4 regions of the Protofrankia sp. Cj5 genome follow, and region 4 is predicted to be linked to each of the others. Evidence: riboswitches for the same ligand, from Rfam matches in the RefSeq annotation. Region 4 holds a riboswitch; each other region holds the start of a gene.
The links. Region 4 has a riboswitch for cyclic di-AMP ahead of MJ777_RS02040 (transglycosylase family protein). Riboswitches for the same ligand answer to the same signal wherever they lie in the genome.
Positions count from the first base shown of each region.

Region 1: linked by a shared signal. The riboswitch ahead of MJ777_RS18865 (transglycosylase family protein) and the one ahead of MJ777_RS02040 (transglycosylase family protein) in region 4 are both predicted to bind cyclic di-AMP.
Region 2: linked by a shared signal. The riboswitch ahead of MJ777_RS03450 (C40 family peptidase) and the one ahead of MJ777_RS02040 (transglycosylase family protein) in region 4 are both predicted to bind cyclic di-AMP.
Region 3: linked by a shared signal. The riboswitch ahead of MJ777_RS23055 (C40 family peptidase) and the one ahead of MJ777_RS02040 (transglycosylase family protein) in region 4 are both predicted to bind cyclic di-AMP.

Region 1 is NZ_CAKJTO010000108.1:474-7,979, forward strand. It holds gene MJ777_RS18855 (haloacid dehalogenase-like hydrolase) at 1-493, shown strand, start outside; gene MJ777_RS18860 (multicopper oxidase domain-containing protein) at 778-2,271, shown strand; cyclic di-AMP (ydaO/yuaA leader) riboswitch at 2,741-2,916, shown strand; gene MJ777_RS18865 (transglycosylase family protein) at 2,924-3,307, shown strand; gene MJ777_RS18870 (SDR family oxidoreductase) at 3,792-4,544, shown strand; gene MJ777_RS18875 (hypothetical protein) at 4,652-4,843, opposite strand; gene MJ777_RS18880 (helix-turn-helix transcriptional regulator) at 5,164-6,009, shown strand; gene MJ777_RS18885 (SDR family oxidoreductase) at 6,038-6,811, opposite strand; gene MJ777_RS18890 (AfsA-related hotdog domain-containing protein) at 7,029-7,506, opposite strand, start outside.
Region 2 is NZ_CAKJTO010000007.1:45,813-53,318, reverse strand. It holds gene MJ777_RS03465 (hemerythrin domain-containing protein) at 1-371, opposite strand, end outside; gene corA (magnesium/cobalt transporter CorA) at 1,301-2,488, shown strand; gene MJ777_RS03455 (hypothetical protein) at 3,210-3,581, shown strand; cyclic di-AMP (ydaO/yuaA leader) riboswitch at 4,030-4,200, shown strand; gene MJ777_RS03450 (C40 family peptidase) at 4,386-5,369, shown strand; gene MJ777_RS03445 (plasmid partitioning protein) at 5,898-6,557, opposite strand; gene MJ777_RS03440 (MarR family winged helix-turn-helix transcriptional regulator) at 6,831-7,346, shown strand; gene MJ777_RS03435 (type 1 glutamine amidotransferase) at 7,310-7,506, opposite strand, start outside.
Region 3 is NZ_CAKJTO010000029.1:29,957-37,462, reverse strand. It holds gene MJ777_RS08870 (cytochrome P450) at 1-629, shown strand, start outside; gene MJ777_RS08865 (ferredoxin) at 671-910, shown strand; gene MJ777_RS08860 (amidohydrolase family protein) at 1,005-2,186, shown strand; gene MJ777_RS08855 (acyl-CoA dehydrogenase family protein) at 2,504-3,709, shown strand; cyclic di-AMP (ydaO/yuaA leader) riboswitch at 3,907-4,068, shown strand; gene MJ777_RS23055 (C40 family peptidase) at 4,072-4,830, shown strand; gene MJ777_RS08845 (peptidoglycan-binding protein) at 4,964-5,797, shown strand; gene MJ777_RS08840 (hypothetical protein) at 6,241-6,615, shown strand; gene MJ777_RS08835 (hypothetical protein) at 6,992-7,506, shown strand, end outside.
Region 4 is NZ_CAKJTO010000004.1:1,506-9,011, reverse strand. It holds gene MJ777_RS02055 (transglycosylase family protein) at 1-647, opposite strand, end outside; cyclic di-AMP (ydaO/yuaA leader) riboswitch at 653-819, opposite strand; gene MJ777_RS02050 (peptidoglycan-binding protein) at 1,183-1,383, opposite strand; gene MJ777_RS02045 (hypothetical protein) at 1,388-1,900, shown strand; partial or broken gene MJ777_RS02040 (transglycosylase family protein) at 1,864-2,037, opposite strand; cyclic di-AMP (ydaO/yuaA leader) riboswitch at 2,157-2,331, opposite strand; gene fbaA (class II fructose-bisphosphate aldolase) at 2,874-3,911, opposite strand; gene MJ777_RS02030 (hypothetical protein) at 4,020-4,262, opposite strand; gene MJ777_RS02025 (CAP domain-containing protein) at 4,766-5,788, shown strand; gene MJ777_RS02020 (NAD(P)-dependent oxidoreductase) at 6,176-7,243, shown strand; gene MJ777_RS02015 (GNAT family N-acetyltransferase) at 7,236-7,506, shown strand, end outside.

The DNA of each region.
Region 1 (7,506 bases), on a different contig from region 4:
GATCGCGGTACGGATGATAATGCGGCTGGCGTTGCTGGGCTTGGATGCCGCCCGGTTCCGTGCGCGAGCCGAGGCGTTCGGCCGGGAGCTCCCGGCCGAACGGGACGTGGCGATACCCGAGGGCATCGCCACACTGCGCCGCCACCTCGACGCGGGCGATCGGGTAGTGATCGTGACAGCATGTGAACGAGAACTTGCCCGTACGCTCCTCGACACGCTGGGCCTGGGCGAGGTGGAACTGATTTCCTCGCAGCTGGTCTGGGGCCGATTCGGTGTTACTCGGGGCAGCCTGCACAACCATGGAGCGCGTAAACCGCGTCAGCTCGCCGCCCACGGGATCGAGCCGCCGTGGGAGCACGCCTACAGCGACTCGCTGGCGGACCTGCCCATGCTGGCCGCCGCCAACCATGCGGTGCTGGTCAATCCTGACGGGAGGCTCGCGCTACGCGCACAGCAGGCGCTGGGCGGGCGCCTGCGGATCGTCCACTGGTGAGGCCCATCCGCTCACGATAGCGTGAGAACGCCAGCCCGCTGGCAGGCTCCGGCGGCAGGGCGTCCGATGCGGCTGCCAACACGGCCGGGCGATCCGCGACCCGGTCCACGAGCAGCCTGAAAGCTCCTGCCCGCCCCGTCCAGCGTGTGTCGCCGACCGGCTGCCCGACCGGTGCGCGTGCGTAGTGCCATCTTCCACATCCTTTGGCGGATTGTGGACTCTCACTATGCAGGGGAAGTCACGGAGGGTTACTGTCACGCTCCGTGATTGATAAGTTGCGCGCCATGCGGCGCACAGGTATCGGCGGCCGGACCGCCAGCCGGGTACGCGTAAGGAGGCAGTCGTCGTCACGGTCCGCGGAGACGACCGTTCGTGCCAGGCAGCGGATGTGCGTCAGAGCGGTGGTCGGGAGCGCGCTTGTGCTTGCCCTCGGGCCCGCCGCGATCGGGCCCGCGACCGCGGCCGGCGGCACGGGCGCGACGGGAGAACGATCATCCTACTGGAACGACGCCGCCGGCCAGGAGTTCCACCCGACCGGTCGAGTGCGCACCTATTACATCGGTGCTGACGAGGTGGTCTGGAACTACGCCCCCGAGGGACGCGATGCTATCACCGGCCAGGCATTCGACCCGATAGCAAGGACATACGTCCAGTCCGGGCCCGGCCGGATCGGGACGAGTTACCTCAAGTGTCTCTACCGTGGTTACACCGACGCCAGCTTCAGCGGTCTGGCGCCGCGCCTCCCGCAGGATGCGTATCTGGGCTTTTTGGGCCCGGTGATCCGCGCCGAGGTCGGCGACACCATCAAAGTCGTGTTCCGCAACGCCTGCCGGATTTCTGACAGCGTGCACCCGCACGGCGTCTTCTACACCAAGGCGAACGAGGGCACGCCGTACGCGGACAACACCTCCGGGGTGGACAAGCTCGACGACGCCGTACCCACCGGAGGCACGCACACGTACACCTGGCTGGTGCCCGATCGAGCGGGTCCGGGCCCGCACGACGGCAGCTCGGTCATGTGGATGTACCACTCCCATACCAACGAGGTCACCGACACCTATGCCGGGCTCACCGGCCCGATGGTTGTCACCGGAAAAGGGAAGGCGCGGCCAGACGGTAGCCCCGTCGACGTCGACCGCGAGATCTTCGCGCTGTTCTCGATCGTCAACGAGAATTGGAGCCCGTATCTTCAGGAGAATCTCCGCCGTTTTGCCAAGCCGCCGTACCCGGCGCTGAACGATGCTGATTTCGAGCGTTCCAACATGCGGCATGCCATCAACGGCTACGTCTTTGGCAACGAGCCGATGATCACTATGAAAAAGGGTGCGCACGTCCGGTGGTACCTGATGAGCATGGGCGGCGAGGCGGATATGCACACGCCGCACTGGCACGGTAACGACGCGATCGTGGGCGGCATGCGTATGGACACCGTTCCGCTGCTCCCCGGCACCATGGCCGTGGCCGACATGGTGCCTGACGACGTCGGCATCTGGCTTTTCCACTGCCACGTGAACGAGCACATCACCGCCGGCATGCTGACCCGCTATCAGGTTGTGTCCGACACCGACACCAACAACGGTACTGCCGCCACCGCTATATCCGCGCCAGGGCCGTCGGCCACAACGATGCCGGTGCCCAAGGGCGCTGTCTCCGCGGGCGAAGGCGGGATAGCTGTTCCCCCGTCGTCTGTCCCCACCGCGTCCGCGATCATCGCGTTCGTGGTGGCGATCGGCGCCCGCAGGATCGTGCGCCGTCGCCGCCGTCGTGCCATGGGCTGAAACCGCGCCGTTCATCGCGGTCCAGGCCGGTAGCTCCTGCCGCACAACAGGCCTGGACCGCGATATGGCGAGAACCGCCAGCCGCCCAGAAAGCGGCTCCCGCGCACGGAGAGCCCAGGATCATCAGCGTTCGGACAGCCATATTGCCCACACCATACACGGCACTGTTGATGCGCAGGATCCCCGCGGCATCGTACGGCGGACGAACAACCGTCGGCGAACAACCACGCAGCCGACCCGCCTGCCCACCTACCGCGCGGGGCAGTTTTTTTGGCTGGGTGGCGGCCCCGGCACAATTGCGCCAGCCGGCCAGGGCCAACTATGGATAAGCGCGGGTGCGCGCACGTTACCGGCAGCCGTGATGGTTAGCAACATCGGCTGTGGACTGTGTGCCTCTTCACGGAGCCTTGCCTGCTGGGCGGTCATGGCACGTATGGTCCTCGCCGTGCCTTCGAGGGGAAGGCGCGCATCGGATGGCACGCCGAGTCCTGCCCCCGTCCGATGACAACCAATACGGTGGCAGGAACGGGGGAACCATTTCCGGACGCCGAAGCCAGGCGTTCTCGGGGTGAAGCCGCATAGCGCGGCCGGGCAGTCCCAGCCCGAATCCGACAGCTCACCTCGCAGGCGTGGGGAAGGACATCAACACAATATGTCCCATGTACGTTCTGGCGCTCGTGGAATCAGTCGAATCAAGGCGCGTGCTCGGGTACTGATCGCTGTACCGGCACTCGTCGCCGCCATCGGCGGCGGCAGCGTCGCGCTGTCCCAGCCAGCGAGTGCGGCACCGTCCAACGACGGTGTGCTGGCCGCCATTGCACAGTGTGAATCCGGCGGCAACCCGAAGGTTGTCAACTCGATCGGTGCCGGCGGACTGTTCCAGTTCCTGCCTAGCACGTGGCACGCTGTCGGTGGCTCTGGCCTGCCGCAGAACGCCAGTGTGTCCGAACAGTGGATGCGTGCGCGGATACTGTACGCGCAGCAGGGCACGAGCCCCTGGTACGCGTCGAAGCACTGCTGGGCCGGAAAGGCCTAGCGACCGGAAAGGCCTAGCGACCGGAGAGGACGCGGCGAGAGTCCCTCGCGCCGTCCACGGCGTCTGTCAGATCCGCCAGCGCCAGCGCTGTGTATATCAGGTATAGCCTCAGGTATCTCGACAGAGCGGCCGGCCCGGGTTCACCGGGAGGCTCTCGCGAAGCCTTGGGAGAGACCGGCCACGGCCGGTCTCTCCCAAGCGGCCGCCTGCTTCCGGCTCTCGGACCGGGCCGGGCGTACCCGCACAATCGATCTTCCGGCTGGGGGGCCGGGCGCGCCGCGGCGGTCTGTGGTAAACCCGGAAAAACGGCCCCGTCGGTGTGTCGTCGTTTCTTGTCCGGGCCCGTTTTTCGTTCGCGCCGGCTCCCCGCGGGGCTACTCGACTTCAGGCGGGCGGCGTAATACCGTACCGTGCGCGAGCGGTGCCTCATCAGGGGTTTTTTCGATCCGCGCGCTGGGCTCTCGAGAAACCTGGTGCATGAGCGATGACAGCGAAGAACGACGTCCGTCGAGCCTTGGTGACCGGCGCTGGAAGCGGAATGGGACAGCTCCTCGCCCTCCGGCTGGTGCGGCAGGGCACAGACGTTATCGCGGTTGATCGGGACGAAGCCGGTCTCAAGGTCCTCCACGACGCTGGGCCCGGAAAGGTGACGACGCACACCATCGATGTCACCGATGCGGACGCCATGGCCGACGTCGTGACCTCGCAGCACCACACCCTGCTCGTGACGGCCGCCGGGATCGGGTACACAGGCAAGATCGCTGAGACCCCGGCCGCGGTGCACGCGAAGATCATGGCGGTGAACTACCAGGGCACAGTCAACGCGGTGACGGCCGCGCTACCCGGCTATCTCGCGCGGGGATCGGGCCGGCTCGTCCTTTTCTCGTCGATTCTCGGCTGGTTGCCGGTGCCGCAACACGGTCCCTATGGTGCGACAAAGTCGGCGTTGGTCATTTACGCTCAGACGCTACGGCATGAACTTCGCGGGACTGGTGTGCGGGTGAGCTGTGTCTGTCCACCGGCGGTGGCAACCCCGATGCTCGACGACATGCCCGCGGCCCGAGCAGTCTCGCAGCGCACTATGATGACACCGGCCGCTGCCGTCGACGCGATCGAACGCGGCCTCGACAAAGGGCGTTTCTGGATCTTCCCAGGTATCGCGCGGCCGGTGGCCATCGGCCAGCGGCTGTTCCCCGAGGTACTGCGGGTGGCCATTGGCAGCCTGCTGAACAGATAGCCGTCCCGGCCGCTCAGAGCGCCCGGGACCAGGGCACGTGTCGAAAACACGCCGTAGGGGACGCGACATTGCCGAGGTTATCGCGGGGCGGGGGCAGGCGTCCCGCGTCATCGCTGCCCATCCATGCTCTCCATCCATTGCCGCGCGATGCGCGGATACCCGACGGCTCGTCGGTCGCCACCCACCACCTCCGGCGCGTCCTCCTTCGGCTCGCGAGGCAGGCGCTCCAGCCCCGCTCCGTGGTCCGCGCCCCTATTGCCGGTCGCTCCTCCTGGTCGCTCCTCCTGAAGGAAGAACAAGATCTTCTCCTGTGGCACCTATGTGACACCTATCCTGACCTGCGGTGCTGCTGTTTTCGCAGGTCAGTAACCGGTTGCTCGTCAGCGGCGGCGTTATTGTGGGACGGCTGTTCCCTGATGCGCGTCCAACGCCAGGACCCGAGGCGGGAGCCCAGCGCGCGAGTTCCGCTCACGCGGATCTGGGCAGCGGCCCGTAGGCGGCCCCTATCGAAATCCTGTCACCAGGTAGACATAGTGCACCCTTTTTGGTGTCATGTGCTAAAAGTCGGTATTGATAGTGCGGCAGCTGGCTGAGGCGGGACCCCTTGGGAGGAACTACTGTGAGCGGAGCGGCGAACCGGGAACTCGGGAAATTCTTGAGGAATCGTCGAGAAAGTCGGAGCCCCAATCAAATGGGCATCGCGCCGCGGGGACGCCGGAGAACCCCAGGATTGCGCCGAGAAGAGGTGGCGGAGCGTGCTGGCGTGAGCACAACATGGTACACCTGGTTGGAGCAGGGCCGTCCGGTGCGTGCATCTCGGCAAGTCCTTGATTCCATCGCACGGGCGCTCGACCTGTCCGCGGCTGAAACGATGCATCTGTTCAAGCTTGCCGGTGAGAAGCCGCTCTCCGGCTCGCCAGCCCCGTTGAAGATTTCCCCTGCCTACGACCGGCTGCTGCGCCGGCTCGAACCGAACCCGGCGTATATCATTAATCGGCGCCTCGATCTGCTCTCCTGGAACAAGGGGGTGGTCGCGCTGCTACCGCACCTTGACATGTTGCCGCCGGAGGACCGCAACATTGTGTGGCTGATGTGCACCGACCCATGGATGCACGAACTGATTCCCGACTGGCAGGGGCAGGTCAGCCGGCTCACCGCGATGCTGCGGTCGGAGAGCGCCGATGCCATCGATGACCCGGAATTTCAGTACCTCATCCGGCGGATCGAAGCGGCCAGCCCGGAGTTTCGCCAGGCCTGGGCTACCCGGCGGCTGGAAACGTTCCGCTCCGGGTCGTTGAACTGGCACCACCCGGCAGCCGGGACGTTCACCGCCGATTACGTCCGACTACATATCGCCGATGATCCACGACTCAGTGTCGTTATCCAGATCCTTCGCAATCCCGAGACACTGAACAAACTGGCCGACATCATCGCTTCGATGTCACTCGATGTCGAAGTGGCCTGACCAGACGGTGACTGACCGGCCTGCTCGCTCACCCCCGGGCGGACAAACCCCCGTCCACCGTGAGGACGGTCCCGCTGGTGTACCCGGAGCGCTCCGAAGCCAGGAAGGCAATCGCGTCGGCGATCTCCCGGGTGGTCGCGCAGCGCCCGAGCGGGAAGTCGGCCATGATTTCGGCGATCCGGGACTCGTCACCGAACCGGCTGTGCGCCACCGCTTTCATCAGCGTCGTGATCCGTTCGGTGGCCACCGGGCCCGGGTTCACCGCGACGACCCGGATGTTGTCCCGGGGCCCGCGACCGCCCAGCGCTCGGGTGAAGGCCATCAGCGCGGCGTTCGCGGTGCTGCCGGCGATGTAGTCGGGGTCGTGCCGCTCCCCCGACGCTCCGATGGCATTCACGATCACCCCGCCGCCGCGCGCCTTCATCCGTGCGTAGACCAGGCGGGTCAGGTTGATGTAGCCGAACACCTTCAGTTCCCAGCCGTATCGCCAGGCCGTTTCGTCGAGGTTCTCCAGCGAACCACCGGGGATGTCACCAGCATTGTTGACCAGGATGTCGATATCGGCCGACGCCTCGGCGAGCCGGGCGATGTCCTCGGCCGCACGCAGGTCGGCGGGGTGGACAGCCACGTCGACGCCGTAGTTGGCCCGGATCTTCGCCGCCACCTCCCTCAGGACATTCTCGCTGCGTGCGGCCAAGCGCAGGTCGCAGCCCTCCTGGGCCAGCACCTCGGCCGTGGTCGCGCCGATGCCTTTGGACGCGCCGGTCACCAGCGCGCGTTTCCCTCGCAGGCCGAGATCCATACCGCCCCCTTCACCGCTGCTCTGTTACCGCAGGCCCGTCCAGATGTCTTTTCCCACATGTCTGTGCCGACATAATAGAGCATGACGGGCGCCGCGTGCCGCCGGCGGCTCGGCCGCCATGTCGGCCACGTGGCCTGATCATTTTTTGAGCATTGCCCGGCTCCCGATGACAGCGGCATGCCGCGCTGGCCGCCCACCATGCGGCTGCCGGCCATGGTCATGGCGCCCCCGTCACGGGGCCCGGGAACGGGCGCAGGTCCACTCGCCCGTGCGCGATCCGCTCGTCGAACTGCTCCAGCGTCACCTCGACCGGCACGCAGCCGCCAGCCGACACCGGTCCGGCCACCGCCGACAGCGCCAGCGGCGCCTCGAACTCACCGAAGCCGGCGAAGTCGACCAGCAGCCCGGCCATCGCCACCGACGGGGAAGCGACCAGGCCCGCGCGCAGGGCGGCCACGATCGCGGCCTGCCGGAAACCCTCGACCAGGAAGGGGCCGGGCACGTGGTCGTAGTCGTGGTCGAAAAACGCCGGGTGGCTCCGGTCGATCACTACCGGGTGGCGGATGACGCCCGAGTCCCCAGCCCCCTCCAGCGGTTCCCCGATCACCACGTTGCGCACATCGCGGCGGCCGACCTCGGCCGGGTCGATCGGCGCTGCCGGCGGCGGGATCCGCCCCGGTTCGATCGGCTTGCGG
Region 2 (7,506 bases), on a different contig from region 4:
GGCCGGTGGACGTCGCCCTGGATGTACTGGGAGATGCCGCGTAGCACCGACGCGGTTTCCCGTCCCTGGGCACACAGTTCGGCGATGCGCGGCCGACTGTCCGGGAGGCGGCGACGCGCCATGGGATAGACGGATGTCTGCACGGCGTACATATGGGCGCTGATCGCCGCAACCGCCGTGTCGGCGGCTCGCAACGCGCGTCTCGGATCCCCCGAGGTCGCGGCCTCGGTGAAGGTAAGACCAACAAGGTGTGTCGCGGCGTCATGCGACGCTTTGATCATTTCAGGCAGGGACGTCCCGCTCGAATCGTCCCGCTCGCCGGCTCTGGCCTTCTCGGTCGTCGCCGTCCCCTCCGGCCCTGTTGTGGACATCATTGCCACCCCCAAGCCTGCGCACTGCCAATACGGGACCGCTAGGCGACGACCGAGCCGCCAGCGGCTGAATCGACGCTCCTTGGAGCGCCCGGCAGCGGGGCTGTCCGGCTCGCGCCGCCCAGGCGGCGCCGCGCGTCATCGCTCCCCATCCATCGCCGCGCGATACAGGGGTACCCGGCTCGTCGGCCCCCACCCACCACCGCCGGTGGCTCCCCGCGCAGCCTCGCGATGCACGCACCCCAACCCCGCTCCTTGATCCACACCCCTATTGCCGGACGCTCTTAATCATCAGACAAACTCTATACCCAACATTTCAACTTCGCTATCCATCGTCAATCACAACAGATCACCCAGCTGTTCAATCACGGCCGGCGCGCACGGCAACCAACACCTGGCCTGGCACAAACCGCCCATCGCCCGCAAGATCGCGAACCACCACCGCCGTCGCCATCGCGGTCGGCCGGCAAACGGCCAAGAGGCTCCGGCAACAGGACTGCCCGGCTCGCGCATCCAGGCCGCCTCCTGGCTGCGTTGCCGGCCAAACCGGGACAACTCATCCGGTATCGCTTCGGCCTCCCGCCTTGCCAGGGGCCGCCTGGACGCGGCTCACTGATCGAAAGCCTGATCTCCCACACGCTCTCAGCGGGGCATGATCGGAGAAGGGCTCGTCGAGCACCCCCGCCGGTAACGAGGATCAGGCAGGTACGGGTAGAAGTACTGACAAGAAGGCCACAAAAAGTCCAGCCGCGACCGATTGGAACAGGATGGTTACTCAATGCCGTGGCGCCAGCCAGCGAAGCACCGTTCGACCGCACGGCGATGCGCGCCAGCGCCCGCCCGAAACACTGGTACCCAAAAAAGCCAGACCGGCATAACTATCGACCGCATAACAATTAAGCGAAGGACATGAACAGGATGATCCGGAAATGAACAACAAGGAGTCTGCTGACGACAGCGGTAATCGGCACAACGGGCAGCTTCCGTTCGCACAGGCTGCCGCCAGCCATCCGTCAACCGCGGCAGGATGGCTGGCCGGCGCCCTGAGCAAGCCCGTGTCACTGGTCCGGATGGTCCCCAAACGCCGCCGCATACGCCCGGAGAGTCCTTCGACACCGCCCGGCCGAGTGATCGCGTGTCACATATACCGGGACGGCTACCGCGATCCGCGATCGATCCACCATACCGATGCGCTGCGTGTTGCCCGGGATCACCGCGGCAGTTTTGCCTGGCTCGGCCTGTACGAACCGAGCACGACGGAACTGTCCAATATCGCCGATGTCTACGGGCTGCATCCGCTCGCGGTCGAGGACGCCGTCACCGCCCATCAACGGCCGAAACTGGAGCGATACGGGGAGACCCTTTTCGTCGTCCTCAAGACCGCCTGTTACGTGGAACACGAGGAGCTGACCTCGACATCGGAGATCGTCAACACCGGCGAGGTCATGGTGTTTCTCGGCCAGGATTTCGTAGTCACGGTCCGGCATGGGGAACATGGCGGGCTCCAAGCCCTGCGCAGCCGGCTGGAAGCGCACCCGGAAATGCTCCGCCACGGACCGTCGGCTGTCCTCCACGCTATCTGCGACCAGATTGTCGACGATTACCTGGCGGTTACCGAGAAGATTGAAATCGACATCGACGACGCCGAGGGATCGGTCTTTCACCGATCGATTCCGCCCGATGCCAGTAAAGTTTACCAGCTCAAACGTGAGGTGCTTGAGCTCAAGCACGCTGTCACGCCACTCGCCGCTCCGCTGCGAGCGCTCACCGAACCGGACGTCGGCGGGATTGCCCCGCGCATTCAGGAATACTTCCGTGACGTGGCCGACCACCTCGAACAGGTCACCGAACGAATAGCTCGATTCGACGAGCTGCTGTCGTCAATTATTCAGGCGACCTTGACACAGGTGGCCATCGCGCAAAACGAGGACATGCGCCGCATCAGTGCCTGGGTCGCCATCGCCGCGGTTCCGACAGCGGTTGCCGCCATTTACGGGATGAATTTCGAGCACATGCCCGAACTGCGGCAGCCGTGGGGATATCCCGCTGCTCTCTGCTTGATGGCGGCAATCTGCTTCACCCTGCACCGAGCCTTCAAACGGAATGGCTGGCTGTAGCCTCGTACCGTGGTACGCTCAAATATCAACTGATAGCATGATGGACGCTCGTGAATATTGCTGCTGGCTTTCGCGGCCGGTCCGGTCAGCTCGCCGGTGGAGCCGATACACCGACGAGCTGACCGGTATAGCAGAAGGCCGCGATCATCATTTTTTGCGTGGCTGACGCCCAAAAACCGACCGAACTCATGTTTCGTGGCGTCCCGTGTGTAAAAATTGAGCAGGGTGTTGAAGGCGCCACAATACCAGGCAAATTATCCACCGAGCTGGCCGCGCCGCGAAGCTCCCGCCAGACGCGGGTGGCCTCCGTTCGAGCCAGCACAACTGGCACAACCAGTGCCACAGGCCGGGCCATGGGAATTACCACGGCGCGGCCCCGCCGACCCGGCTGGGATACCGCCCGTCAGGACTATACCGTACCCAGCAGGACCGCACCGCGGCTTCGTTCGATAGCTATTTCATACTAGGAACAACGACATATCACCCGACAGCGGGATTCACGGAGACCACGCTGTCGGCTACCGTAATCGCCTGTGTCAGGCCTTCGTGCGGGAGTTCACAGTCAACTGCCGTCCCAGCCGCGGGCTAGCGGCAGCGTACGGTTACAATCCGTTCTCAGTCGCAACGCGGGCGTGGGTGGCAATGACGACGCCCCCCGCCGTATCCACACCATCACCTGTGACGTCGACCGCGACATCCGCGACATCCGCGACGCGATCCGATGACCCAGCCGACATACCCGGTCCGTAACGATCTTATCGCCGAGCTGGCGACAAGACTGGAGCAGCTCGATCAGATCCTTGGGCGGCTGGAGGATGCCGAGCGGCAGGCCGCCGACGCCAGCGAGCGCCTGATGCGCACCCGGCGGTGGCAGGAGGAGACGGTCCGCGCGATCCAGGACGAGCGAGCGCAGATGCGCACCCATCAGCGGGCGCTGGACGATCTCGCGGACCGCGCGCAGGCGGCCGTCGAGGCCCTGTCCGGCCAGTACCGCTCCCTGCCCCCGGAGATTCACGAACTCGCGGTCGAACTGCACGTCCTGCAGACCGCGGGCCTGCTCTCCCGCCGCGACACCCGCGCCCGGCGCCGCTGACGCCGACCCGTCCCAGGCCGCGGACATCCTCTCGCACAGCGGATTTCGGAGCGGGAAATCCCATAACGGCTGACACAGTGCGTAATCTAGCGAGCCTATTCATTAAGATAATTTTCGCTACTACATGTCAGCGATATATAGCTGTCGGCACTCAAGCACCCCCCCGTCGCCGGACCGTCACCGCTATGGCGTAATGTCATCTTCCGCATCCTGTGGGTCATGGCATGGCAAGCCTCCGTCTAGGCGACCTGTCGCAGTGGCCAGCAGATCAAGATAGAGCGGCGAGTGATCGGCAAGGAGGATGGGAGGAACCGCTATGGTCACTTCTGCGAGTACTCGCCGTAGTTGTGAGGGACTAGTATTTGCTGGCACCATCCTTTTGAACTAGTCTCGCGCCGACGTCACGACAACACCGGGCCGAACGCCGAATCCTGCCCACGGCCCCGGTGTCCCCTCCGAGTCGTCACCAGGGCAGGAGCGGGGGACCCATCCTCCACCGGTTGGCACCGAGCCACGGTGCCGACCTAGGGGTGAAGTGAGTCGTGTGCTGGTCGCACGGCCCACCGGGCAGCCCAGCCCGAACCCGACAGCTCACCTCGCAGGCGAACGGGAAGGATCACAGTCTTGTCTGCGCCCGATGTGCAGCTTGATCCGGCAATATGGCCATGTTCGTCGCCGACGGCGTCGCTGTCCTCGCTGCGACCTCAGGCCGAGACACCTGGGCGTCCAGCCCGCGGTAGGCACCGCGCGCCCGCTCCGCCGTCGGCCCCCGGCCGCGTCCGGGCACGTGCCGCGGTCGCGGCGATGACAACCGGCACGGTTGCGGTGTCAGGCGTCGCGCTGGCCGGCTGCGCCCCGACCGACTCAGGGATGGACGAGACTTCGGTCAGTTCCCGGATCACCCTTGGCTCTCAGTTCGGAAGCCAGGCGTCACTCGCCGGTCTGCGCACGTCCGTTATCAACCCGGCCACCTCGGTTGGCCCCGGGTCCATCACCAGCCATGTGATCGATCAGGCTGACCTGCACCCCAAGTCAGGTGTCGCGCTCAGGGTCACTAATCCGGACGTGTCAGTACAGGCCGACCAGCCCATTGACATGGGCTTCTCCCTCGAGGACGGGACGACCCACGCGCCGCTGTCAAACCAGCTCATCAAAATTCAGGTAAAGCTGCCTGACGGCTGGGCAACATTCAAGCACCTGTATACTAACGAGCAGGGCTTTGCGAGCTACACTGCCAAGGTCCTCACCACCACACAGATCACTGCTATCTTCGACGGAACGGATGCCCTGCAGTCGGCTCGCTCCTCGAACGTTGGTACTATGACGGTGGTGCCCAGTTCGGTCCCCGCGCCTCCGGCGCAGGCCGCCGGCTCGGCCGCTGCTGCCGCGTTTCGGGTATCCACCTCCGATACAGCGGATGCTACGATGCCAGTCGGATCGCTCGGTGAAAGAGCTGTCTATCTGGCCGCGCAGCAAGCCGGCAAGCCTTACGTGTATGGTGCGGAGGGCCCCTACTCCTTCGACTGTTCCGGCCTGGTTCAGTATGTTTTCAAACAGCTCGGCCGCAGTCTCCCCCGCACCGCGGAAGAACAGTACGAAGCCACGGCCCATGTGTCGCAGTACAATAAGCAGGTCGGCGACCTCATCTTCTTTGGTACGCCGGGAAACATCTACCACATCGGCATCTATGCCGGCGGTGGCAAGATGTGGGCGGCACCAAAGTCCGGTGAAGTCGTTTCGCTCAGAGATATCTACACCACGTCATACTCAGTCGGCCGGGTCAGTTAGCGGCCAGCGGCCTCGCTCGTTGACTCCTTCATCTCACTGATATGACTGACGCAGTCAGCCTCTGAAAAACATATAGCGGGTTCACGCGTGTCCTCCCCCTCCGGTCACGCGTGAACCTCACCGCCAGATCGGTGTTGTCGATATAAACACCGGTCTGGCGGTCCCAAACCACAACTGGATGTCTCCAAAGACTTCCGCTGGTCGGATCGAGCCAACCCCCCCGGCTCGCAATGCCCGGCGGAACACGGGCTTCCCCGGCCTTTCGCACTGAACCCCCCCCACAGTGCGCTTGGCCGGCGGAGGTCCTGGGCTCCCGCTGGTCGGCCGTGCCACCCCCCCGGCCAAGCCGACCGGCGGGAGCCCTCTCAACGACAGCCGACGAGGCGGGTCGAGGATTGATCCACAAATTGCCGGGATCTCCAGCTCGCTTCAGACCGAAGGCCACGCGAAAACACCATCATCGCGTGGCCTTCGGTGGCCGCTTAGAGCGACCGGCAATAGGGCGTTCGATCAGGGAGCGGCGACCGCTTAGCCCTTGATGTCCTTTGAGAATTTCCACAGCTCGCTGGTCGTGGCTTCGTTCCATTTCCGCCCTGGCGCAAGAGCCACTGACTTGACATGGACCCGTGAAGGACACGCGGGGAGCGGCCCGACCGTGTTCACCGTCCCGACCGCCGTGAACAGTGGCTGCTGGGCGGGGTCGAGCGGGCCGCAGGCCACCGTGAGCGCGAGACGGCCGCCCTCTCCCGCACCCCAGATGTAGATCCGGGACATATCGATGTTCGATCGCTCCTTGGCGACGTAACGGACCACGTCCCACAGATACCGCGCGTCCTGACCGTTGGTCTGCCAGGTACTGGCCACCGCCTCCGGATACACCAGAGCGAACTTCTGTTGATCAGCAAGCGCGGACACCTTACTGTCCTTCTCGATCGTCGCCGCGTCACTCTCGTCGTCATGCAGGACGAGGAGCAGCGGCACCGGCTTCTCGGGCTTGGCCTCGGCGTGGACCGCAAGCTCCCGGCCCGCGGACTCGTAGCCCGCCGGAATCTCGGCGCGCTCGGTCTTCACCTCGGGTGAGTGATGCCCGTAGGCGAGGGCAACGACGACCACGCCAGCGGCCACCAGCACCCGTCGACGGTTCTTGCTCCACAGCTCTTTCCCGGCTTTGAGCGGATTCGACGCCACCAGACAACCGAACCACACCGAGAGCCGTTGATTCGGCAGATTCGACACGTGGCGTGGACGAGTCGGGCACCACAGCCGTGGTCTGGCACACACCTGTGCGGGTTGACGCCAACGGCGACCAGCCGGGCGGACGCGGCCAGGCGCCAGCGGCCGCTCCACGGATCCGCCGCGGCGGCCCCAGGACACCCGCTTCGCGCCGATGGTGTATCCACAAGAATCTGTAGAGATCCGAGACGCCGCGGACGGATGACATGGCGTAGGGATGAGGCCGAGGTGGACAATGAACAAGCACTCGATCATCGGGCGCTGGAGAAGATCGAGCATGAGCTGGCCGTGCTCGGCCGCCGGGCCGAACGGTTCCGCATGGCCATCGCGGACGGCTCCGGCCCGCCTCTCGACCGTTCCGCCTATCTGCTTCTCAGCTATCTGTACGACCACGGCTCGGTACGGTTGACCACCCTCGGCGCGGTGTTCGCCCTCGACATCTCGACGGTGAGCCGCCAGGTCGCCGCACTGGCCACCGAGGGGCTGGTGGAACGCGCCACCGATCCCACCGATCGCCGGGCCAGCCTGGTGACCCTGAGCGCACGCGGACGCGATCGCTACGTCGTCACCCGGGCAGCGCGGGTAACGAGCATCAGCGGCTTGGTGAGCGGCTGGGAAAAGGACGAACGCGACAGTTTCGGAACGCTTCTCGGTCGTCTCAACGCGGCGATTGCCGAACGCGACAGGGCACAGCTGCCGTCACGGAGTCAGGCCGCGACGTCGAGAGCGCGCAGCCGCGCCTGACGCAGTAGTTGTATCTCAGCCGGGTCAACCAGCGCCGGCAGCGGGCCGTGCACCCAGGACAGCAACAGATCGGCCAGTGCGGGGTTCTGCGCGAGAACCGGGCCGTGCAGATAGGTACCAATCACGTGGTGATCCACGATGCCGTCGGTCTGGTCCGTGG
Region 3 (7,506 bases), on a different contig from region 4:
ACTTCGTCAGGGTGGTCGCGGACCGGCGGGCGGCCCCGCGTGATCCGGCGGCGGATTTCGTCAGCTACCTCATGACGGAACGCTACGAGGATCGGCCATTGCGCGACGACGAGATCCTGCAGATGTGCGTCGTGCTCGTCCTTGCCGGTCTGGACACCGTCAAGAGCCAGCTGAGCTACTCCTTCCACCATCTCGCGACGACACCGGAGCACCGGCGGCGGGTGGCGACCGACCCGGCCGTGGTGCCCACGGCGGTGGAGGAGTTCCTGCGGGCCTTCCCGATCATTCAGGACGGCCGCAAGGTCACCCGCGACGTGGAGTTCCACGGCTGCCCGATGAAGAAGGGGGACATGGTGCTGCTGACGCTGGGCGCGGCCATGCGCGACCCCCGGTCCTTCCCGGATCCCGAGCGGGTCGATCTCGACCGTACGGCCAACCGGCACATCTCCTTCGCGGCCGGGCCGCACCGGTGCCTCGGCTCCCATCTCGCTCGGGCCGAGATGGCCGTCGCCCTGCGGGAGTGGCACCGGCGTATCCCGGACTACCGGCTCGCCTCCGCCGAGCCGGTGCTCGAGCGCGGTGGCGCGGCCGGGCTGGTCGCGCTGCCGCTTGCCTGGGAGCGGTCATGACCGCCGAGCCGACGACCGAGGAGGAGCGCGCCGTGGAGATCATGATTGATCCCGCCCGCTGCACCGGGCACGGCCGCTGCTATTCGCTGGCTCCGGACGTGTTCGACGCCGATGACGATGGCTTCTCCCAGCCACGAGGCGTTGCCTTCGCCGCGGCCGCCGACCGGGCGCAGGCGGCGTGGCTCGGTGCCCGCTCGTGCCCGGAGGAAGCGATCACGGTCATGGCCGTCGAGCGGACCGGCGAAAGCCGCGACCTTGCTGAATTTCCTCATAAGAAATAATGTTCGTCACATCAGGGCGCTCATAGGCCGGGGCGACCGCCATGCCCTCGGTGCCCCGGCAGGTGCCCCCGAGAACGGTGAAGGGAACGGTGTCATGGCCGAGGCGTCGGTGATCGACGGCATCAGGGTGATCGACACGGATACCCATGTGATCGAACCCGCTGATCTGTGGACGTCGCGGATCTCCACGGCGAAGTGGGGTGACCTGGTCCCGCACGTCCGCTGGGACGACGACCGCCAGGAGGAGGCGTGGTACTTCGGCGACGCGCGCCTGTCGGCCACGGCGGGCGGGGCGATGGCCGGCTGGGGCGAGTTCCCGCCGAAGCACCCCCGCCGGCTCGCCGACGTCGACCCGGCGCTGTGGAACGCCCCCGACCGGCTGCGCAGAATGGACGAGTACGGGATCTGGGCCCAGGTGCTCTACCCCAACGTGGCGGGGTTTGGCACCGGGAGGTTCCTCGGGCTCAAGGACCCCGAGCTGATGCTGCGCTGCATCCAGGCGTACAACGACTACCAGACCGACTGGGCGAGCGCGGACCCGCGTCGCCTGCTGCCGATGGCGGCGCTGCCCTTCTGGGACCTGGCGGCGAGCGTGGCCGAGATCGAGCGGACGGTCGCGATGGGGCACAAAGGTGTGATCATGGCCCAGGAGACCGAGTTCTTCGGCCTGCCGCTGCTCGGTGATCCCCACTGGGACCCGATCTGGGCGACCGCCCAGGACCTCGGCGTCCCGGTCAACTTCCACATCGCCTCAGGTGACCTCTCGCTGATCGAGAAGAACGTCCCCGGTAACGGGATGCACGCGAACTACGCCTCGGTCGGGGTCTCCTTCTTCATGGGCAACGCCCGGGCCATCGCGACCGTCATCTGCGCCGGGATCTGCCACCGCTTCCCGCGGCTGAACTTCGTCTCGGTCGAGAGCGGCATCGGCTGGCTCCCGTACGCCCTGGCCGCCCTGGACTGGCAGTGGCGCAACTGCGGCGTTCCACTTGAACACCCCGAGTACGACCTGCTGCCCAGCGAGTACTTCCAGCGCCAGATCTTCGGCTGCTTCTGGTTCGAGCGGGAGACCGCCCGGCAGGCGATCGAACTCCTCGGTCCCGACAACTTCCTCTACGAGACCGACTTCCCGCACCCGACGAGCATGTCGCCTGGTCCGGCGAGCGCGGCGGTCCGACCGGACCTGTTCATCGCGGCGGCGTTCGCGGACCTGCCCGGCGATGTGTCCCACAAAATTCTGCACGACAACGCGGCCCGTATCTACCACCTGGACTGACCTGAGAGCGTGTGTGAGATCGGGCTTGCGATCAGTGAGCCGGAATGACGATCTCACACACGCTCTGAAGCCCACGACAGCGGTGCGGTGCTGGCGATGCGGATGGAGATGGCTGATTGCTGTTGGTCACGAGTGTTTGACCTTCTCCTGTAGTCAACAGTGTTGACGACTCACGCCCGCGATTTGATCTTTAATGTTGACCGTTCCTTGTACGCGAGCTGGCCAGCCTGCTTTGCTGGCAAAAAATCGATGATTGTCAGCTGGATCCGCGACAGCTCGCCTTGCGGGCGACGCGAGCCGGCGTGACGGAGGTGCACGTGCCCGTTGATTTTGATCACGGCCCGGTGGTCGACGATCTCACCCGGCGTACCGCCGAATTTGTGCGGACCGTCGTCATGCCCGAGGAGGAACGCTTCGGGGGCGTTGCCGCGCGCGGCGGCGACGCGATGCGCGCACGGCTCCAGCAGGCAGCCAAGGATGCGGGGATCTTCGCCCCGCACGTACCGGCGCTGTACGGCGGGCACGGCCTGGACATGCGCGGCCGGGCGCCCGTGTTCGAGGAGGCGGGCTACTCGCTGTTCGGCCCGCTGGCGCTGAACATCGCCGCTCCCGACGAGGGCAACATGCACCTGCTCGAGGTCATCGCGACGGCCGGGCAGAAGGAGCGCTACCTGCGGCCGTTGGCAACCGGTGCGGTGCGTTCCTGCTTCGCGATGACGGAGCCCGCGCCCGGAGCGGGGTCGGATCCGACCGCGCTGACCACACGCGCGGTGAAGGACGCGGGCGGTTGGCGGATCGACGGCCGCAAGTGGTTCATCAGCGGCGCGGACGGCGCCGGATACGCGATCTGCATGGCCCGCACCTCGGGCGAGCCGGGGCAGCGCGGCGGGGCGACGATGTTCCTCGTCGACGCGGGCAACCCTGGCATGAAGATCGTCCGTCATATCGAGACCCTGGACGAAAGCCTGTACGGCGGCCATTGCGAGGTGCTGTTCGACGGCTGCATGGTAGCGCACGAGGCTGTGCTCGGCGAGGTGGACAAGGGCTTCGACTACGCCCAGGTCCGCCTCGGCCCGGCCCGGACGACCCACTGCATGCGTTGGCTGGGTATTGCCCGGCGGGCCCAGGACATCGCCGTGGCCAGGGCCGCGGACCGGCGGCTGTTCGGTTCCCGGCTGGCGGAGCTGGGCATGGCTCAGGCGATGATCGCGGATAACGAGATCGACATCGCCGCGTCCCGTGGGCTGATCATGCAGGCCTGCTGGGAGCTCGACCAGGGCCGTTCCGGAGCCCAGTCGACCGCGATCGCGAAGACCTTCACCGCCGAGGCCGTGTGGCGGGTCGTCGACCGCTCGCTGCAGATCTGCGGCTCTCTCGGTATCTCCGGGGATGTGCTGTTGTCGCGCTTCCTGCGCGAGGTGCGTCCCTTCCGCATCTATGACGGACCGTCGGAGACCCATCGCTGGGCGATCGCCCGCCGGGTGGTCCGTCGGCACCATGACAGCCGTCCAGACGCACCATGACGGCTGGTAGCGCCAACCTGTTTCCGGTTGTTGTCCGTGGGCTGCCTGGCCGGATGGTTAACACGAACGGTAACCAACTTGCGGCGAAATTCGCGGAAAATTAGGCCTTGCGGTCACAGGGCGTAGTTCGCTACCGTGGCCGGGCTCTCAGTAGCACCGGGCCGGACGCCGAGTTCTGCCCTCGGCCCGGTGTCCCCTCCTCACCATCGCCAGGGCAGAAGCGGGGGACCCAGGTCCCGCCGGGCGTCGTTGCCACTACGACGTCCTTGGGGTGAAGCCGGCCGCACATCCCGTGCGTGCCGACCGGGCTTCCCGGCCCGAACCCGACAGCTAACCTCGCAGGCGTACGGGAAGGATCATCGTTGCCTGCAGATCAGGCGTGCTCAGATCCGGCCGACACGATTATTTCCCGCCGCGGTCGTCACCGTGCGCAGCCGGTCAAGCCCAGTTTTGGCCGTCGCTCCGCGCGCGCCGTGGTTGCCGCCGCGGCTACCGGTACCGTTGCCCTGACCGCTTTGTCAGCCCCAGCGCTGGCAAACGACACCGGGGCCGACAGCCCGACCGATGCGCCCCAGGCCACCGCCGCTGTGCCGGCCTGGGCCGGTGACACCACCGCCGCGGGAGCCACCGGGACAGCCCCCGCGGAGCCCGGTCCGGCCACGGGCGCCACGGGGGCCACGGGGGCGGAGGAACCGGCACGTGGGCTGGCGGGGCAGCAGGACCAGAACAGCGCGTCAACGCAGCAGGACAGCGCGTCGCTGTCCGCCGGGAGCCTCGGCGAGAAGGTTGTCTACCTGGCATCGAAGCAGGCGGGTAAACCGTATGCGTGGGGCGCGCAGGGCCCGAACTCCTTCGACTGCTCTGGTCTTGTCCAGTACATTTACAAACAGCTCGGCCGCAGTGTGCCGCGGGTGACCGACGCCCAGTACGCGGCGTCGCGGAAGATATCGCAGGATGCCAAGCAGCCCGGCGATCTCATTTTCTTCGGTCAGCCCGGAAACATCTATCATGTGGGAATCTACGCCGGGAACGAAATGATGTGGGCCGCGCCCCACAGCGGCACCGTCGTTCGACTGCAGAAGATTTATTCCGCGAGTTATCTGGTCGGCCGGCTGGGGTGATGACCGGGCCGGACCGCCAGGCGGGTACGCGCCGATCAACGTTACTGATCCGATCAACGATACTGAGGTGAACTGGCTGCTCATGTCCAGTGGAACACTATCCAGCGGAACACACCGAAGAAGTCACCGGAAAATGCGAGGAAAAAGCCACCGGAAGCAGCCCGAACGCAACCGCGGCGCGGTGGCTGCCGCCGCCGGTGTCATCGGCGCGACGGCGGGCATGATGCTGACCGCGAGTCCGGCGAGCGCGAGCCCCGTGGCTCCGCCCAGCACGAGCGCTGTCGCTCCAGGAATTGTTTCTGACGCTGCCATCGCCGGTGCTGGCAGGAACGCGGGGCTGGCTGGCTGCGCCGGGATACCGCTGGGAACCTGGGTCGCGGTCGCACTGGCCGAGTCCGGCGGCAACCCGGACGCGCACAATTCCAGCGGCGAGGATTCCCGCGGACTATGGCAGATCAATATGCGGGCGCATGCGAGCTGGGTCGGCGGGGCGGATCTGTTCGATCCAGCCGTCAACGCACAGGCCGCCAGGCGGGTATGCGACGTGCAGGGCATCGGAGCATGGAGTACGTACACCAACGGCTCCTACCGCCGGTACCTCGGGCGGGGCGCGGCGGCTGCCGCCGCTGTCGGCGCGGGCGGTGACAGCGGAGCAAGCGCTTACCTGGCCGTTCCCAGCGGCCCTGTCAACACTTCTGCCCAGGCCGGCGCGCCCGGTGTGGCAATGGCACGACCGGACGCGCCGGCTCCCCGCACGCAGGTGGTTCGTTACAGTTCCCGCCTGCGTCCTGGTGTTCGTCAGATTCAGCGGCGGTTGGCCGGGTACGGCTACCCGGTCGCGGTGGACGGGAATTTCGGGCCGCGCACCACTGGAACAGTAAAGGCCTATCAGCGCCGGCACGGGCTGGTGGCCGACGGCGTTGTCGGTCCGCGGACCCGCGCCGCGCTGTTCCATTCCGCCGCTTAGTGGTCGTTGAGCGCTCGTTGAGCGGTCGACAAGAGGGGAGGCGGCGACGCACGGGCACCCCGGCACCCCGGTCGCCGCCTCCGGCGTTATCCCTGCGCATGGGTATCACGCTGGGCATATACAGTTCGCGGCAAAGCGCGGTTTTCCGCAGAAAATCCGCAACGGAGGATATGGATATCTGTGCCCCTGTTGCCGGGCGCTCGTGATTTCCGGTTGACTCCTGGTTCGGGTGTCGTAGATTGAGAGGCTCCGGCAACAGGACTGTCCGGCTCGCGCCGCCCGGGCGGCGCCTCGCGTCGTTGTCGTCGGTCCACGCCCAATGCCAGGGCGCATCCTTCCGCGGCCTCGCGATCCATCCACCCGGACGCCGCTGCCTGATCGAACGCTCTGCTGCCGGAGCCTCTCATGGCTGAAAAACGACGACTCGTGGTGGAGGCGATCGAATGGAGCAGCAGCAGGCGCAGCAGGTTGAGCAGTATCTACGGCAGAACTGGCGGGAGATCCGGTATCAGATACTTGACCAGTTCGTCCAGGTGAGCACCGCGGACCTCGAAGCCGTCTCCAGTGTCAACGACCTCGTTCGGCGGATCGCGGACAGATCGCACTATACCGAGCCGTACATCGAGGCACGCCTACGCGAACTGGTCGGTGTCACGGCGGGCACCGGCCAGGCGGCACAGGCCGGCGGCGAGGCCGGGCCAGCGGGCGCCGAAGCCGAGCAGCCGGGCGCCGAAGCCACCGGCGACGAGCAGGCCGAGCCCCTCGGCGGGTCCCGGCAGGCGTTCGGCGGGCCGGAGCAACAGGCGGATTCTGAGTGAGAACAGTCCACGGCTGATCCCGGCCAGGGCACAAGCGCCCTGTTGCCGGGCGCGCATAGCCTCCCGGTGCCGCTCGGGTGGCACGTGTGGACCAGCGCGACATCACGGGCGCGGACGGCGGCGGATACCGCGCCCAGACCGCGATCATAGCGTCGGTGTGTGCGGACCGGATACACAGAGCACCCCAGCGGGCCGCCGCTGGGGGTGCCTGCCGGCTTGGGGCCTATGCTCTTCTCTGATCACCATGATGGCCTGTACTGTCACAAACAGCAGCAGACATTCAGGGGGGGCTTAGTTGCTGCGAAGAGGCCATTATTGCCGCACAGTGGGTGAAACGGGCGTTGCCGGGCGAGGCCCGGCCCGATTATGGGCGTTGTTGCCTGCGGCCGGGGCGGCCGTCAGCGTCGTAGGCCTGCTCCTGACACTTGCCCTGGGGTCGTTCATCCTCCGTTGGGGGGTGCCGCCGGTATCCGCGTTTGCCCCACTGGGAGCTGCGGGTGACACCGCCTTTGCGATCCGTGTCGTTGAGCTGCCGGAGAAGGTCGACCGAAGCGTTCTGGGAAATCTGAACACCCTGCTCAAAGGCATACCGGAAACTGGCGGAGCCGTTGTGGTGCGGGTGGCCCGCGCCGCCACGCTGGCCAATGACCCCACCACGCTGACCGATCTGGACTCGATCTTCCGTCGTCGTGCGGTGCTCGCCGTTCAGGCCGTGTCGTCTCAGGCCGTGTCGCTGGCTGGGCCCGCGACAGGCGGTCCAGCGGATCTCGGGACGGCTGGCTCGCTGCTGCTGGCGATTGCCGACCACCGGTTCGCTGACTGGGACCAGGCCCGCGGTGCGCTGTCCCATAACCACGGGCTGGCGCCGTCCTGCGCGAAGGAATGTCAGGA
Region 4 (7,506 bases):
TAGCTGTACAGCGACGCGAGACCCTGGGATTCCCCGCCGAAGCGGCCGTCCACCTGCAGAATGAACTTCTTCTCACGCATCGTGCTCTGCCAGACGTAAGCGTCAGCGCGAACTTCACCGGCCAGCGCGGTGGAAAGGGTTGTGCCGGCGAAGTTTGACGATGCCAGTTGAGCCTTCGCGCGTTCCAAGGTCATCGGAGGCTGCGCTGGGGCAACCGCCTGCTGGACCACCTCGGTGCTGGGCACGGCTGCCGCTGTCTGCGGTGCTGGGCCGTTGTTGGTCAGGCCCATCTTGACTGAGCAGGACGGCCAGGGGGACCAGCCGCGAGCGTTGTAGAGCTTGTGGGCGGCATCGTCCTGCAGTGCCGGTGGCGCGTCGCTGGGAAGACCGGAATAACCAAGGCCATGCCAGGTCCCGGCGTCGAACTGGTAGGCGCCGTAGAAACCGTTACCGGTATTGATGTGATAGTTGTTACCGGACTCGCACTGGCGGAGTTTGGCGAAGTCGTCGGCGGTCGCGGCGCTCGCTGGGCTGGCCGCGACGGCGAGACCACTGCCCACGAGTGCTGTGACAGCACCGGTGGTGCGCAGGACCTTGACGGCGGTGGACGACTGTTGCGGGGCGCGGTGCCTGCCAACAGACGGCATGTGGGTCGGTCCTTCCCGTCGCCTACGAGGTGAGCTGTCGGGTTCGGGCTGGGAACATGCCCGGCCGGTGACGCCCATGCGCGTCGCCGGCTTCACCCCAAGGACACCGGCGTCTCCGGTATCCGGATGTGGTTCCCCCGATCCCGTCCTAGCGGCTTCGCGGTAGGTCCTGCCGCGGCGGACGGGGACGGGATTCGGCGTCCGTTCGCGCGGCCTCGCCGATCTGGCGAGTGGGGAGGACTCTAGCGAGCCTGGCTCTTTCGAAGCAAATCGGGGTGTCGGATGAACTACATGGATCTGGCCTACATCCCCCGAATGAACTATGTGGGCCAAACTGAGAACTGTACCTGGTGATTGGGAAAGCTCCGCTGGAGGGTTGCTTGTGTTGGGTTTTTGTAACGACGAGTAATCGGGCCGGTCGTTATAGTGTTTATCTGTTGTGTTTGTTGTCACCTTGGTGTGGCCGGCCCGACTCGTCGTGCGCGGGGTCTATATCAGTTTCGTAGCCGTCAGGCGGTAGCTGTTCGGTTCAGGCTCAGCTGAAGGTGGCCGTCCAGGTTTGCGGTCCGCAGATTCCGTCCACCGTCAGGCCCTTGTCAGCCTGGAGATGGCTCGCCGCACCAGCCGACTCCGGTCCGTACTGACCATCAATCTGGATGTTGTAACCAAGACCATTCATCTGCTGCTGCCACGACCGCACGTCCGGTCGCACCTGGTCGACCAGATCGGTCGTCAAAGGCGTGGCAGCGGCAGCGACAGCGACAGCGGTCGACGGGGTGGCCGCGTTCGCCGCGCGCCATGCCCAACGCGAGGAACCGCTTCTGCCGTATGAGCGTGCCTGCCACGAGCTGCTGTCCGACGAACCGGTGCTGTCTGGGCTGGCGCTGGCGCTGCTTGGACTCGACGAGCTGGCGCCTGACGAGCTGGTGCCCGACAAGCCGGTGCCGGTGCTGTTTGATGACGAGCTGGTGCCTGACGAGCTGGTGCCTGACGAGCTGGTGCCTGACGAGCCGGTGCCTGACGAGCCGGTGCCTGACGAGCCGGTGCCTGACGAGCCGGTGCCTGACGAGCCGGTGCCCGACGAGCCGGTGCCCGACGAGCCGCTGCCCGACGAGCTGGCGCCAGCCCCGAGTTGGCCGGCGCTCATGCCCCGGCCACAGACGGGCCACTGGCCGAAGCCGGATTGGGTGGCGAGCTTGAGCGCGGCCTCGTCCTGGGTGCTCGGGGATGCGCTGCTGGGCAGTCCGGTGTAGCCCAGGCTCTGCCAGGTGCTCAGCGAGAACTGGTATGCGCCGTAATAGCCGTTGCCGGTGTTGGCCGTGTAGTCACCGCCGGACTCGCACTGGCGAAGCCCCTCCCACGTGGTGGCGGCGCTGGCCGGCTGTGACATCGCGATGCCACCACTGATCGCCGCGAGCAGGGCCGGGGTCAGCACCATGGCTCGGGTACGGACCCGGGCCCGGCGAATTCCGCGATGTCGGCCGCGAGAACTTGTACGGGACATATTGGTAATGCCCTTCCCCACGCCTGCGAGGTGAGCTGTCGGGTTCGGGCTGGGACTGCCCGGCCGTTTTCACGGCTTCACCCCGAGGACGCCTGGTATCGACGCCCGGAAGTGGGTCCCCCGTTCCTGCCGCAAGTTTGGTTTTCGTCGGGCGCGGGCAGGATTCGGCGTGCCGCCCGACGTGTCCCCGCCGTATCGACGGGCACGGCGCAGACCATAACCAGCATCGCTGGTGGCTGAACAAGCCGTGAATGCGCTTCGTGACTATGCGCACATCGGGCTGGGTGCTCTTGCCGTATCTCGAGATCGGCTGCTAACGCACGCCGGCGCGCGCTCATCACTTTCCAGCGGCGGAAACCACGGGCAGCGGCGGGGTGGCCACCGTGCCGCAGCTGGCCCGAGTAATACCGCGTGCACCCGGACAGGTTGTTTGCGTAGCCCGCGGCGCCGCATCGAATTCGGGTTCCCAGCACTCATAGCGGGCGTTCACACGACATCGTCCGATGCATTCTGGGGGAACCTGTTTTGAATCTTCTGTCCGGGCGGTCGACAGCGTCGACAGCTGTGATTCAAAACAGGTTCTACGACGGGGAAGGACAGGGCGGCATGGACCGGTGTGGTTGGGTACGAGGATCCGGTGGTGGCCGAAGGAGGCGCGAAAAGCGATGCTCGCGCCTCCTTCGGCCGGTGAGCCGGCCGGCTCGGCCGGTGAGCCGGCCGGCTCAGCCGGTGAGCGAACGCCCGGCGGAGCGCAGGTCCTCGCAGGCCCGCACGACGCGGGCGGCCATGCCGGTCTCGGCCGCCTTGCCGTAGCTGCGGGGGTCGTACTGTTTCTTCACACCGACCTCGCCGTCAACTTTCAGCACTCCGTCATAATTCTTGAAAATATGGTCGACGATCGGCCGAGTGAACGCGTACTGAGTGTCGGTGTCCACATTCATCTTCACAACGCCGTAGTCCAGCGCTTCGCGGATTTCGGCCGGGTCGGAGCCGCTACCGCCGTGAAACACCAGGTCGAACGGCTTGGTATCGGCTGGCAGCCCGAGCTGTCGCGCGACATACTGCTGTCCGTCCCGAAGGATGCTTGGACGGAGTTTCACGTTGCCCGGCTTGTACACACCGTGTACGTTTCCGAAGGTTGCGGCGAGCATGTAGCGGCCCCGTTCGCCGGTGCCGAGAACCTCGGCGGTTCGCCACATATCCGCTGGTGTGGTGTAGAGCTTCTCGTCGATCGCGCCGACGACCCCATCCTCCTCACCGCCGACGACGCCGATCTCCACTTCCAGGACGATCTCAGCCTGGTGGCATTCGATCAGGAGAGCGTCGGCAATCTTGAGATTTTCCTCGAGTTCGACCGCCGAACCGTCCCACATGTGTGACTGGAAGAGGGGGGGCCTTCCTTCGCTGAGAACCCGTTCCTTGGAGATCGCGAGCAGCGGACGCAGATAAGTGTCGAGTTTGTCCGCCGGGCAGTGATCGGTGTGCAGGGCGATATTGATCGGGTAGGCCTTTGCGACATGATGGGCGAACTCGGCGAGCGCCTGGGCGCCGAGGACCATGTTCTTCACCCTGGTGCCGGAGAGGAAATCGGCGCCACCGGTGGAAACCTGTACGATGCCGTCACTGCCGGCATCGGCGAAGCCCTTCAGCGCGGCGTTCAGAGTCTCGGACGAAGTAACGTTGATCGCCGGGTAGGCGAACGCCTCGGTCTTGGCCCGGTCAAGCATCTGCGCGTAGACGTCCGGGGTGGCGATGGGCATGGGTCTGGCTCCTGTGAGCAGTCGGGTTGCATGTCTGTCCGGTTGGTAATGAACTGATTTGTTCGGCAATCATGGGCGGGAAGCCGCACGATGAGTATGATGAGCGGGTCATCGGGGCGGGCGGGACCCGTGAGTGTGGATGGCCCGTTCGGCGCGGCGCTCTATGCTGGCATCTTCACGCTCGTATTCGTCGACAGCGGCGTCCTTATCGATATCGATTTCTGGCTGCCTGGTGACACGATCCTGTTCGTTGCCGGTCTGCTCGCGGCAGACCCGCACACGGGCATGTCGCACAGTGCGCCCACGTCCGGGATCGTGCTGGCCGCGACCGCTGGCGCCGTAGTCGGTCATGTTACCGCGCCGAGGTCTGGCGGGCCCTGTCTCCAACGGCGTCACGGCCGGATACGTGCCTGTGCTGATGCCCTCTACCAGGGCTTTGGCACTCTGGCCCGGCTTGCGGCCCGGTTTGTCCGACGGATGCGGACGTTTGCCCCTGGGCGTGCGGGAGCGGGCACCACGGCTGGATTGCCGGCGCTGCCGCGATGTTCCCGGTCGCGATGTTCCCGGTCGAGGCGGGGCGAGGCGGCGGTTGAGTTCCAGCGTCGTCGGTATCGCGGGCGGGCCCGTTCCGGCGCTACCGGGGGTAGCTGGCCTGGGCCGCTGGTCGCTTATCCGATACGGCGCGTCCTCGGGCTCCTCAGGCACAGCGATACGCTGGCCCGATCTGCTCATGACTATTCGGTCAAAAGCGATATCAGATGGCTCGCCATGCCTAGTACTCGCTACCCTTGTCCCTGCTGGAGGGGATGCGGAGGGGACACGACGCGGGGGGGACCGACCATACGGAAGGTTCCATGGATCGACATCGCAGACATCGCCGTTCCCGGCAGGGCTGGTCCGGTGCTGTCCTGGCAGTATTCGTTCTTGTTCTTGCCACGACCGGGCTGCTTCTGACTCAGCTTGTCCACGGGGGAGGGCCCGCCGCCGCGGACAATTCGACTGCCTCCTCGGCCCTGATGTCGTCGACATCACCGGTTGAGCTTGCGGCTCAATCTGTATCGCGGCAGATTGTCGACCGCGGCACGGTCAGCGGGACCGTTCAGATTCGCACCGCTGTCCCAGCCGACGCGCAGACGTGGGTGGCCTACGTTCTGCGAGGGCCCGGCACGATCGTCCGGGTGGCGCCGGTTGCCCCATATGAGATCAGTCTCGATACCCGTTCGGTACCTGACGGCATATACACCTTGAACGAGGCCGTGTTCAATGGATCGCGGACCCCGTGGGTACGGACGAGCCGAATGCGGATCATTAACACGCCCGCACCGGCAAGCACCTCGGACGCACATGCGTCGCCCGCACCGGCGATCATCCCGTCGCCGTCGTTCGTGCCGAGCCCGCAGCCGCGGTCCGCGGCGGGCGCGCAGGCCACGGTGACAGATCCCGCGCGCACGGCCGCGCCGGCCATACCGGTCGCCGCCACCGAGGCGGCGCCGGCAGACCCGGTATCCCAGGTGGTAACGCTTACGAACACCGAGCGAGCTAAAGCTGGCTGTGCTCCGCTGACCGTTGACTCCAGGCTGACAGCCGCGGCCCAGGCGCACAGCGATGACATGGCCACCCACAATTACTTCAGTCACACAAGCCAGGACGGCCGGACGCCGTTCCAGCGTATGGCCGCCGCCGGGTACCAGTTCTCGATCGCGGCCGAGAACATCGCGGCTGGGCAGCGCACTCCCGCTGAGGTCATGACCGGCTGGATGAACAGCGCCGGGCACCGTGAGAACATCCTTAACTGCTCGTTGAAGCAGATCGGCGTCGGCTATGGCGTGGGGGGCAGCTACGGGATGTACTGGACGCAGGATTTCGGGACGCCCTAGGAGTCACCGAGCGGGGCCGGGGCGCACGCACCCCAGCCCCGCGTGGCCGCGTCCCCTGTTACCAGTCGCTTTTAACGTATATTTCGCTGCTTGTCGGGCGCTGGCGTACGCCGCATGATGCCGGCAATTGCGTTCGGACGGTCACAGCCATCGGTTCTCAAAAGCGGTTACTCTTGGGTGCCGATCACGTAGGGTCGATATCATGCGACTGGAGCGACCTGTCGACGCGTTGGGCGTGACGGTGCGTTAGGTCTATCTAGTGGATCTTGATGGATCCGGGTGTGTCCGGGCCAGGGAACCCGGTGGATCGTGAACCGATCTTCCGAGAAAGTGGATCCCCGCGGTCTGTGTTTCACCGGGTGGACCCCAGGGGCGAGAGGGGGCGACGTGGTTCGTGCGGTGGTGACCGGCGCTGGCGGATTCATCGGGGACGCGGTTGCGCGGGAGTTCCGGCTACGCGGCTACGACGTCGTGCCGGTAGACGTCCGTCGCGGTCCCGGCATCGTCGTGGCCGACGTCACCCATCCGGGTGACTGGGAGAAGCTCCTTGTCGGAGCGGATCTTGTCGTGCATGCGGCAGCGGTCGGGACAGGCGGCGGCGGCGAACTGACCGCGGTCCGCGCTGGCGTGCCGAGCCGGTCGGTTCCGCTTACGGACGGTGAACTACGCAGGATCACAGTAGCGGGCACGGCCAGCGTCCTGGACGCATGCCAACGTGCTGGTGTCGGCCGCGTTGTCCACATTTCCTGCGTGAGCGTGCTGGGCGGCTCCTTCCCAGCCGAGGCTGACGAGGCCGTGCCCGTCACCATGACAGGCCTGGCGCGGGCTGACGCGCTGGCCGCGGCCGAGCACACGGCAATAGCCGCGGCCGCCCGCGGTCTGGCGGTGACGGTGCTGCGGGCCGGCGACGCGTACGGACCACGGGCGGGCAGATGGACCCTGTGGCCGTTGCTGCTGCTGCGGGCTGGCCGATTCGTTCTGGTGGACTCTGGCCGGGGCGTGCTGAGCCCGGTCCACGTCGACGACCTTGTTTCGGCGATCGCCGCGGTAGCGGACTCCCCGGCGACGGTAGGTGAGATCCTGCATGCTACCGGTGGCACGGGCATCGGGGCAGCCGAGTTTTTCGGCCGGTATGCGCGGATGGCGGGCCTGCCGCTGCCACACTCGGTACCCGCGGCGCTGGTTCGTAGGCTCGACTCGGTCGACCGGCTGCTGATCGAGCGTGGGTGGTTGTCCGGGCGGGTGAGCTCGCGCCTGCATCCTCGATCTTATGTTGATCTTGGCCCCCTTGCGTTGACGGAGCTGACCCGAACGGGTACCTACTCGATCGCAAAGATCAGACGCCTTGCCGGCTGGCAGCCCCGCGTTGGCCTTGACGAGGGGATGGCCCGCACGGAGGTACTGCTCAGAGAGCGGGGACTGCTCGGCGTTGCGGAGCCCGCCAGCCGTGGGTGAGGGGCCGGCCCTGACGACATCCAGGCTGCTCGCGCTTCCCCTGACGGTGTGGAACGCGGGCTTCGTGGCCGAGGAGCTGGGACCGCTGCTGGCGGGTGCGTGTCTGCACCGGGCGCAGGGGATCGCTGTCGACGCGGCGGGCGATCCGACCGCCGCGCTACGGCGGGACCTGCGCCGCCGAGCCGGTGCGGGTCGCGGTGTGATGACGTGGACGGTGCGCGGTGACGACTCAGCGGCTGTCGGGCTGCTGGCGGTGGACGCCA